DNA from 3 places in the Anoxybacillus sp. ST4 genome. Region 2 is predicted to be linked to each of the others. Evidence: a T-box and tRNA genes for the amino acid it is inferred to sense, from the RefSeq annotation. Region 2 holds a T-box; the other regions hold tRNA genes.
The links. The T-box of region 2 lies ahead of serS (serine--tRNA ligase). A T-box ahead of a tRNA ligase gene usually reads a tRNA of that ligase, here a tRNA-Ser.

Region 1 (2,228 bases), on a different contig from region 2:
TTGCTATTGGGATTTTCATTGAAGGGATTCGTCGTTTTATTCATCCTGAAAACATTCAGTTTTCACTCATGTTAACGATCGCAACGATCGGTTTTGTCGTTAATCTCATATTAACCATCGTCTTAAGTAGGAGCATAAAGGAAGAAGAAAATTTAAATGTAAAAAGCGCATTATGGCATTTCATTGGTGATTTATTAAGTTCCATCGGTGTCATTATTTCAGCCATACTCATTTACTTTACAGGGCTATATATGTTCGATCCGCTTATTAGCATCGTGATTGGTACTATTATTTTTATAGGCGGTGCAAAAATTGTTCGTGAATCATATTTTATTTTAATGGATGCCGTGCCCCCTCAATTTGACATCGAGCGTATTCGCACCGATATTCTCGCTGTTGAAGGGGTTGAAGATGTACATGAACTGCATATTTGGGCCATTTCAACCGATCATTATTCTTTAACAGCGCATGTTCTTATCAACGAATGCATCCAGCCATTTTGCATCATTTTAGCTATTAATGAACTGCTAAAGGAAAAATACAATCTCTCTCATGTAACTGTTCAGGTGGAACATCCATCTATTCATCAACATGGCGAGTATGGAAAAAAGTTTTTAGAAAAGAGAAATGACGTGAGTGAACCGTACGAAAATGAGGATAACTTAGCGGACTTTTAAAGTCAGTTTGTTTAGAAAAACGATGCATCTAATACAAAAAAGTAGGGCTAACCTTGCAAGGTTAGCCCTACTTTTATTAGTGACCCGTACGGGATTCGAACCCGTGTTACCGCCGTGAAAGGGCGGTGTCTTAACCACTTGACCAACGGGCCATATGTGGCAATGGCGGAGAAGGCGGGATTTGAACCCGCGCGCCGCAAAAAGCGACCTAACGGTTTAGCAAACCGTCCCCTTCAGCCACTTGGGTACTTCTCCAAATGGCTCCGCAGGTAGGATTCGAACCTACGACCGCTCGGTTAACAGCCGAGTGCTCTACCACTGAGCTACTGCGGAATGATCCGTTAAAGTTAATCATTTGTGCTTCATCAACATGTTGCGTAACTTTACTGCCTCTGCCTCTTCCTCTACTCGCATACTCCACGATGATGGATGCGTCGAGGCAACTCGAAGCTTAATCGACGAAGCATCGCTCGTCACTGAGCTACTGCGGAATAAAAACATAACATTTAGAAATACAAATGGGCCTAAGTGGACTTGAACCACCGACCTCACGCTTATCAGGCGTGCGCTCTAACCAGCTGAGCTATAGGCCCACGTAAGCGGGTGATGGGAATCGAACCCACGACATCAGCTTGGAAGGCTGAGGTTTTACCACTAAACTACACCCGCACGTCGAATTTTATAATAAGCAACAACATTCATCTCGCTCAGTCATGCCTCTTCCTCTACTAGCATATTCAAAGATGATGGATGCGTCGAGGCAACTCGTAGTTTACTCGACGAAGCGTCGCTCGTGGCTGAGGTTTTACCACTAAACTACACCCGCATAATGAAGTAAAATGTGATGTTATGGGGCGACTAGTGGGAATCGAACCCACGAATGCCAGAGCCACAATCTGGTGCGTTAACCACTTCGCCATAGCCGCCACAATGATGCCGGCTGCAGGACTTGAACCCGCAACCTACTGATTACAAGTCAGTTGCTCTACCAATTGAGCTAAGCCGGCACAATATAAGCAAACGAAAGTGATGGCGGAGGAGGAGGGATTCGAACCCCCGCGCGCCTTTCGACGCCTCTCGGTTTTCAAGACCGACCCCTTCAGCCAGACTTGGGTACTCCTCCGTGTAATATAAACATGGTGGACCTTGTAGGACTCGAACCTACGACCGGACGGTTATGAGCCGTCTGCTCTAACCAGCTGAGCTAAAGGTCCTAAGCTAGTAGCGGCGGAGGGAATCGAACCCCCGACCTTACGGGTATGAACCGTACGCTCTAGCCAGCTGAGCTACGCCGCCATTATCGTAACATAGATGGTGGAGCCTATCGGGATCGAACCGATGACCTCCTGCGTGCAAAGCAGGCGCTCTCCCAGCTGAGCTAAGGCCCCTTACTACTGGTCGGGAAGACAGGATTCGAACCTGCGACCCCATGGTCCCAAACCATGTGCTCTACCAAGCTGAGCTACTTCCCGACATGGCGCGCCCGAGAGGATTCGAACCCCTAACCTTCTGATCCGTAGTCAGATGCTCTATCCAATTGAGCTACGGGCG
Region 2 (2,228 bases):
ATACTTAATCGGCAAATCTTCTACTGATAAAATTTCATCGCGATGTAAATTAGTTACAGGAACTTCTGCTGTCGGAATTAAAAAGTAGTCTTCGCTCTCAATACGAAACGCATCCTCTTCAAATTTCGGAAGTTGTCCTGTTCCCGTCATGCTTGCACGGTTGACAATGTACGGAGGAAGAACTTCTTCATAACCATGTTGTTCAACGTGCAAATCTAACATAAAGTTAATTAACGCACGTTCTAAACGCGCCCCAAGACCTTTATAAAACACAAATCGACTTCCTGTCACCTTTGCCGCCCGTTCAAAATCTAAAATGCCGAGTTGATCCGCGATTTCCCAATGCGGTTTCGGTTCAAAAGAAAAGGAGCGCGGCTCACCCCACTTGCGAATTTCCACATTGTCGTCTTCTGATTCGCCAATCGGAACAGATTCATGCGGAACGTTCGGAATCGATAAAAGCAATGTTTCAAGTTGTTGTTCCACTTCGCGCAATTCATCATCAAGCACTTTAATTCGTTCGCCAACTTGGCGCATCTCGGCAATAAGATGATCCGCATCTTTTTTCTCGCGCTTTAACATCGCAATTTGTTGCGATACATCATTGCGCTTATTTTTCAGTTCCTCCGCTTGCGCAATTAACTCGCGACGACGGCGGTCGAGCTGCTCAAATTGTTCGAAATCAGCTAAATCTTCACCACGATGTTGAAGTTTTTGTTTTACTTCTTCAAAATTAGCACGCAAAAATTTTAAGTCTAACATCGTCATTCCTCCTCTATTTTGTTTAGTAAACAAAAAACTCCCGTCCCAAAAGAAAGGGACGAGAGCATTCCCGCGTTGCCACCCTAGTTGAAGACATGCGTCTCCCACTCGAGAAAGGTAACGGTTCTCACCGGAAATGCTTACTAACTTTACGCGTTCGGCATTTCGCTCCAGGATGGATTCACAAGTCATTCCTGCCGATTTGCACCAACCATCGGCTCTCTGAAAGGAAGAGGGCTTGCTACTAGTTCCTATCATCGCTTTTTCGTTATATCATTTTCTTGGAAATAATGTACTATAAGTTTAAACAAAATGCAACCCGTTTATTCTTTCGTCTCTTTCACCATGTTGATAAAATATTGCGTCATACGATGATCATCTGTTAATTCCGGATGGAACGAACAACCTAAAAACTGTCCTTGTCTTGCCGCGACAATCCGGTCTTCGTATGTCGCAAGTACATCTACATCGCTTCCTACAGACACAATGTGCGGAGCTCGAATAAACACGCCAATAAAGTCATCTGCGACTCCTTTAATAGATAAAGATGCTTCAAAGCTTTCACGCTGGCGACCGAACGAGTTGCGTTCGACTGTAATGTCCATTAAGCCTAGATGCGCTTCATCATAACCAACAATTTTTTTAGCTAAAATGATCAAGCCTGCGCACGTTCCAAACATCGGCTTTCCGTCGCGGGCAAATTGTTTAAGTGGTTCAATAAACCCGTATTTATCCATGAGCCGACGCATTGTCGTGCTTTCTCCACCAGGAATGATGAGGCCATCAATATGTGCTAACTGTTCCGTCTTTTTAATAACGACAGCTTCTGCGTCACAAGCCTCAATCGAACGCACATGTTCACGTACAGCCCCTTGTAATCCTAATACTCCAATTTTCACCATTTTCATTGCTCCTTTACATTACCATCCACGTTCTTGCATCCGTTGTTCAGGAAGCAACGAAGAAATATCAATGCCTTTCATTGCCCCACCTAATCCTTTTGATAAGTGAGCAATCAATTCGTAATCTTCGTAATGAGTCGTCGCCTCAACGATAGCGCGGGCATATTTTTCAGGGTTTTCTGATTTAAAAATACCTGAACCAACAAATACACCATCAGCACCTAAGTGCATCATCAATGCCGCATCCGCTGGCGTCGCGACACCGCCCGCTGCAAAGTTAACGACAGGAAGACGACCGAGACGTTTGATTTGTAATAGTACTTCAAATGGAGCTCCTAAATTTTTTGCTTCTGTCATTAACTCATCCTCACTCATGCTGACGACTTTACGCACTTGAGCGTTCACTTTACGCATATGGCGAACCGCCTCGACGATGTTTCCTGTTCCAGGTTCACCTTTTGTGCGAAGCATAGATGCACCTTCAGCAATACGACGAGCCGCTTCGCCTAAGTCGCGACAACCACATACGAACGGCACAGTAAATTGACGTTTATCAATGTGGAA
Region 3 (2,228 bases), on a different contig from region 2:
GCGCATCGCTTTAACGATGATTCCACCAACATCGGAAAACACACTGTTATGAGCAGTGTGTTTTCCGGTAAAAAAACCAACATTGATTGAGAAGTTTAATTTGAGCGCGATTTTTCTCATAATATGCACGGCGCATTTGGTTTCTTAGCCACATCGGCATGATGATCACCTTCAAATCGTTTTTTATTATGTTATGAGTAAAAGAGCCCAATGGTGAAAGGACGGAGGTAAAATGGATGAGCGCGAGTTGCAGGCGCTTGTTGAGCGTGTGTCGTTACAAGTGTTTCATAAGCCGTTTCGACATCGAGCGATATTTAACGATCGGTTAAAGACGACAGGTGGGAGGTATTTACTTTCTACACATAACATTGAACTGAATCGAAAATATTACGAACAATATGGGGAAGAAGAACTCATCCAAGTAATTAAGCACGAATTATGCCACTATCATTTACACCTAGAAGGAAAAGGTTATCGGCATCGTGATCGTGATTTTCGGGAATTGTTACAAAAAGTACGAGCCCCACGCTTTTGCAAACCTGTTGTATTAGCAAAGACGGGAAAGAAAAGGTATTATGAATGCACATCATGCCATTATGTATATGTGCGAAAAAAAGCGATGGATACGAATCGATATGTATGTGGACGCTGTCGAGGAAAATTAAAAAAAATAAAAAGAGAGTGTTGACAAGCCAAATCTGTATGTGCTAAATTATAAAAGCCGTCGTCATTCGATGAGAAAAAACGAGTGAAAAAAAGACGGTTGACAAACATAAAAAGAATAAATATAATATAAGCAGTCCTAATGAATAAGTTATTCCGCAGTAGCTCAGTGACGAGCAATGCTTCTTTGGTTAAGTTGCGAGTTGCTTCGACGCATCCATCATCATTGAGTATACTAGTAGAGGAAGAGGCAGTAAAGTTAAACTATAATATTGGTTAGGTAGTATGAATCACCTTTATTATTATTCCGCAGTAGCTCAGTGGTAGAGCACTCGGCTGTTAACCGAGCGGTCGTAGGTTCGAATCCTACCTGCGGAGCCATTGGAGAAGTACCCAAGTGGCTGAAGGGGACGGTTTGCTAAACCGTTAGGTCGTTCTTTTACGGCGCGCGGGTTCAAATCCCGCCTTCTCCGCCAGGAAGACAATGAATATGGCCCGTTGGTCAAGTGGTTAAGACACCGCCCTTTCACGGCGGTAACACGGGTTCGAATCCCGTACGGGTCATCCTTTGGAGTGCTCATTTTGTTCACTCCATTTTATTTCGGAGGATTAGCTCAGCTGGGAGAGCACTTGCCTTACAAGCAAGGGGTCGGCGGTTCGATCCCGTCATCCTCCACTCTTTTTGGTCCCGTGGTGTAGTGGTTAACATGCCTGCCTGTCACGCAGGAGATCGCGGGTTCGATCCCCGTCGGGACCGCCATTGTTTTGAAAATATTATATCAATGTCGGATAATTTCCCGAATTTCCTGACAGAAATTCTTGAAATTATCCTGCGGTGTTAACTCATGAAGCATATTCGTAGAAGTATTTCATGAAGTTATATCAATGGGCTATAGCCAAGCGGTAAGGCAACGGACTTTGACTCCGTGATGCGCTGGTTCGAATCCAGCTAGCCCAGCCATTGATGTAATGAGCAATTTTAGTTCAGTAGGTAGAGCACGATCGATTTAGCGTCTTTGAATAAGCAACAGCGTACCGCTCGAGCTTCTTCTTGATTAGTCATACTGAGAGCGGGACGTTGAAAAATGCTTGAGATTCGCTTTATGAAATGAGCCATTAGCTCAGTAGGTAGAGCATCTGACTTTTAATCAGAGGGTCGGAGGTTCGAGTCCTCCATGGCTCACCATGTATGCGGGTGTGGCGGAATTGGCAGACGCACCAGACTTAGGATCTGGCGCCTTTGGCGTGGGGGTTCAAGTCCCTCCACCCGCACCAGTCGGTCGGTTTTCTAACAATATGCGGTCGTGGCGGAATGGCAGACGCGCTAGGTTGAGGGCCTAGTGGGGGCAACCCCGTGGAGGTTCAAGTCCTCTCGGCCGCATCTAAAAAACTTGACTTTGATTGGTGAAATATGATATATTGGGAAGGTCGTTAAAAACGCGCCCGTAGCTCAATTGGATAGAGCATCTGACTACGGATCAGAAGGTTAGGGGTTCGAATCCTCTCGGGCGCGCCATGTTGAACGGGAAGTAGCTCAGCTTGGTAGAGCACATGGTTTGGGACCA

Region 1: it encodes a tRNA-Ser, which carries the amino acid that the T-box ahead of serS (serine--tRNA ligase) is inferred to sense. The anticodon was not compared.
Region 3: it encodes a tRNA-Ser, which carries the amino acid that the T-box ahead of serS (serine--tRNA ligase) is inferred to sense. The anticodon was not compared.

What each region holds. Positions count from the first base shown of each region.
Region 1 covers NZ_JAHZOE010000002.1:1,528-3,755, reverse strand. The annotation lists gene K1I44_RS02235 (cation diffusion facilitator family transporter) at 1-677, shown strand, start outside; tRNA gene K1I44_RS02230 (tRNA-Glu) at 758-829, opposite strand; tRNA gene K1I44_RS02225 (tRNA-Ser) at 841-932, opposite strand; tRNA gene K1I44_RS02220 (tRNA-Asn) at 936-1,010, opposite strand; tRNA gene K1I44_RS02215 (tRNA-Ile) at 1,197-1,270, opposite strand; tRNA gene K1I44_RS02210 (tRNA-Gly) at 1,276-1,346, opposite strand; tRNA gene K1I44_RS02205 (tRNA-His) at 1,528-1,603, opposite strand; tRNA gene K1I44_RS02200 (tRNA-Thr) at 1,612-1,684, opposite strand; tRNA gene K1I44_RS02195 (tRNA-Ser) at 1,708-1,800, opposite strand; tRNA gene K1I44_RS02190 (tRNA-Ile) at 1,815-1,891, opposite strand; tRNA gene K1I44_RS02185 (tRNA-Met) at 1,900-1,973, opposite strand; tRNA gene K1I44_RS02180 (tRNA-Ala) at 1,990-2,065, opposite strand; tRNA gene K1I44_RS02175 (tRNA-Pro) at 2,073-2,149, opposite strand; tRNA gene K1I44_RS02170 (tRNA-Arg) at 2,153-2,228, opposite strand, start outside.
Region 2 covers NZ_JAHZOE010000040.1:6,645-8,872, forward strand. The annotation lists gene serS (serine--tRNA ligase) at 1-762, opposite strand, end outside; T-box leader at 814-1,029, opposite strand; gene pdxT (pyridoxal 5'-phosphate synthase glutaminase subunit PdxT) at 1,086-1,664, opposite strand; gene pdxS (pyridoxal 5'-phosphate synthase lyase subunit PdxS) at 1,683-2,228, opposite strand, start outside.
Region 3 covers NZ_JAHZOE010000025.1:30,223-32,450, forward strand. The annotation lists gene K1I44_RS12495 (Tex family protein) at 1-52, shown strand, start outside; gene cmpA (cortex morphogenetic protein CmpA) at 47-160, opposite strand; gene K1I44_RS12505 (SprT family protein) at 233-688, shown strand; tRNA gene K1I44_RS12510 (tRNA-Asn) at 970-1,044, shown strand; tRNA gene K1I44_RS12515 (tRNA-Ser) at 1,047-1,139, shown strand; tRNA gene K1I44_RS12520 (tRNA-Glu) at 1,156-1,227, shown strand; tRNA gene K1I44_RS12525 (tRNA-Val) at 1,267-1,339, shown strand; tRNA gene K1I44_RS12530 (tRNA-Asp) at 1,348-1,423, shown strand; tRNA gene K1I44_RS12535 (tRNA-Gln) at 1,550-1,624, shown strand; tRNA gene K1I44_RS12540 (tRNA-Lys) at 1,774-1,849, shown strand; tRNA gene K1I44_RS12545 (tRNA-Leu) at 1,855-1,938, shown strand; tRNA gene K1I44_RS12550 (tRNA-Leu) at 1,962-2,044, shown strand; tRNA gene K1I44_RS12555 (tRNA-Arg) at 2,103-2,179, shown strand; tRNA gene K1I44_RS12560 (tRNA-Pro) at 2,187-2,228, shown strand, end outside.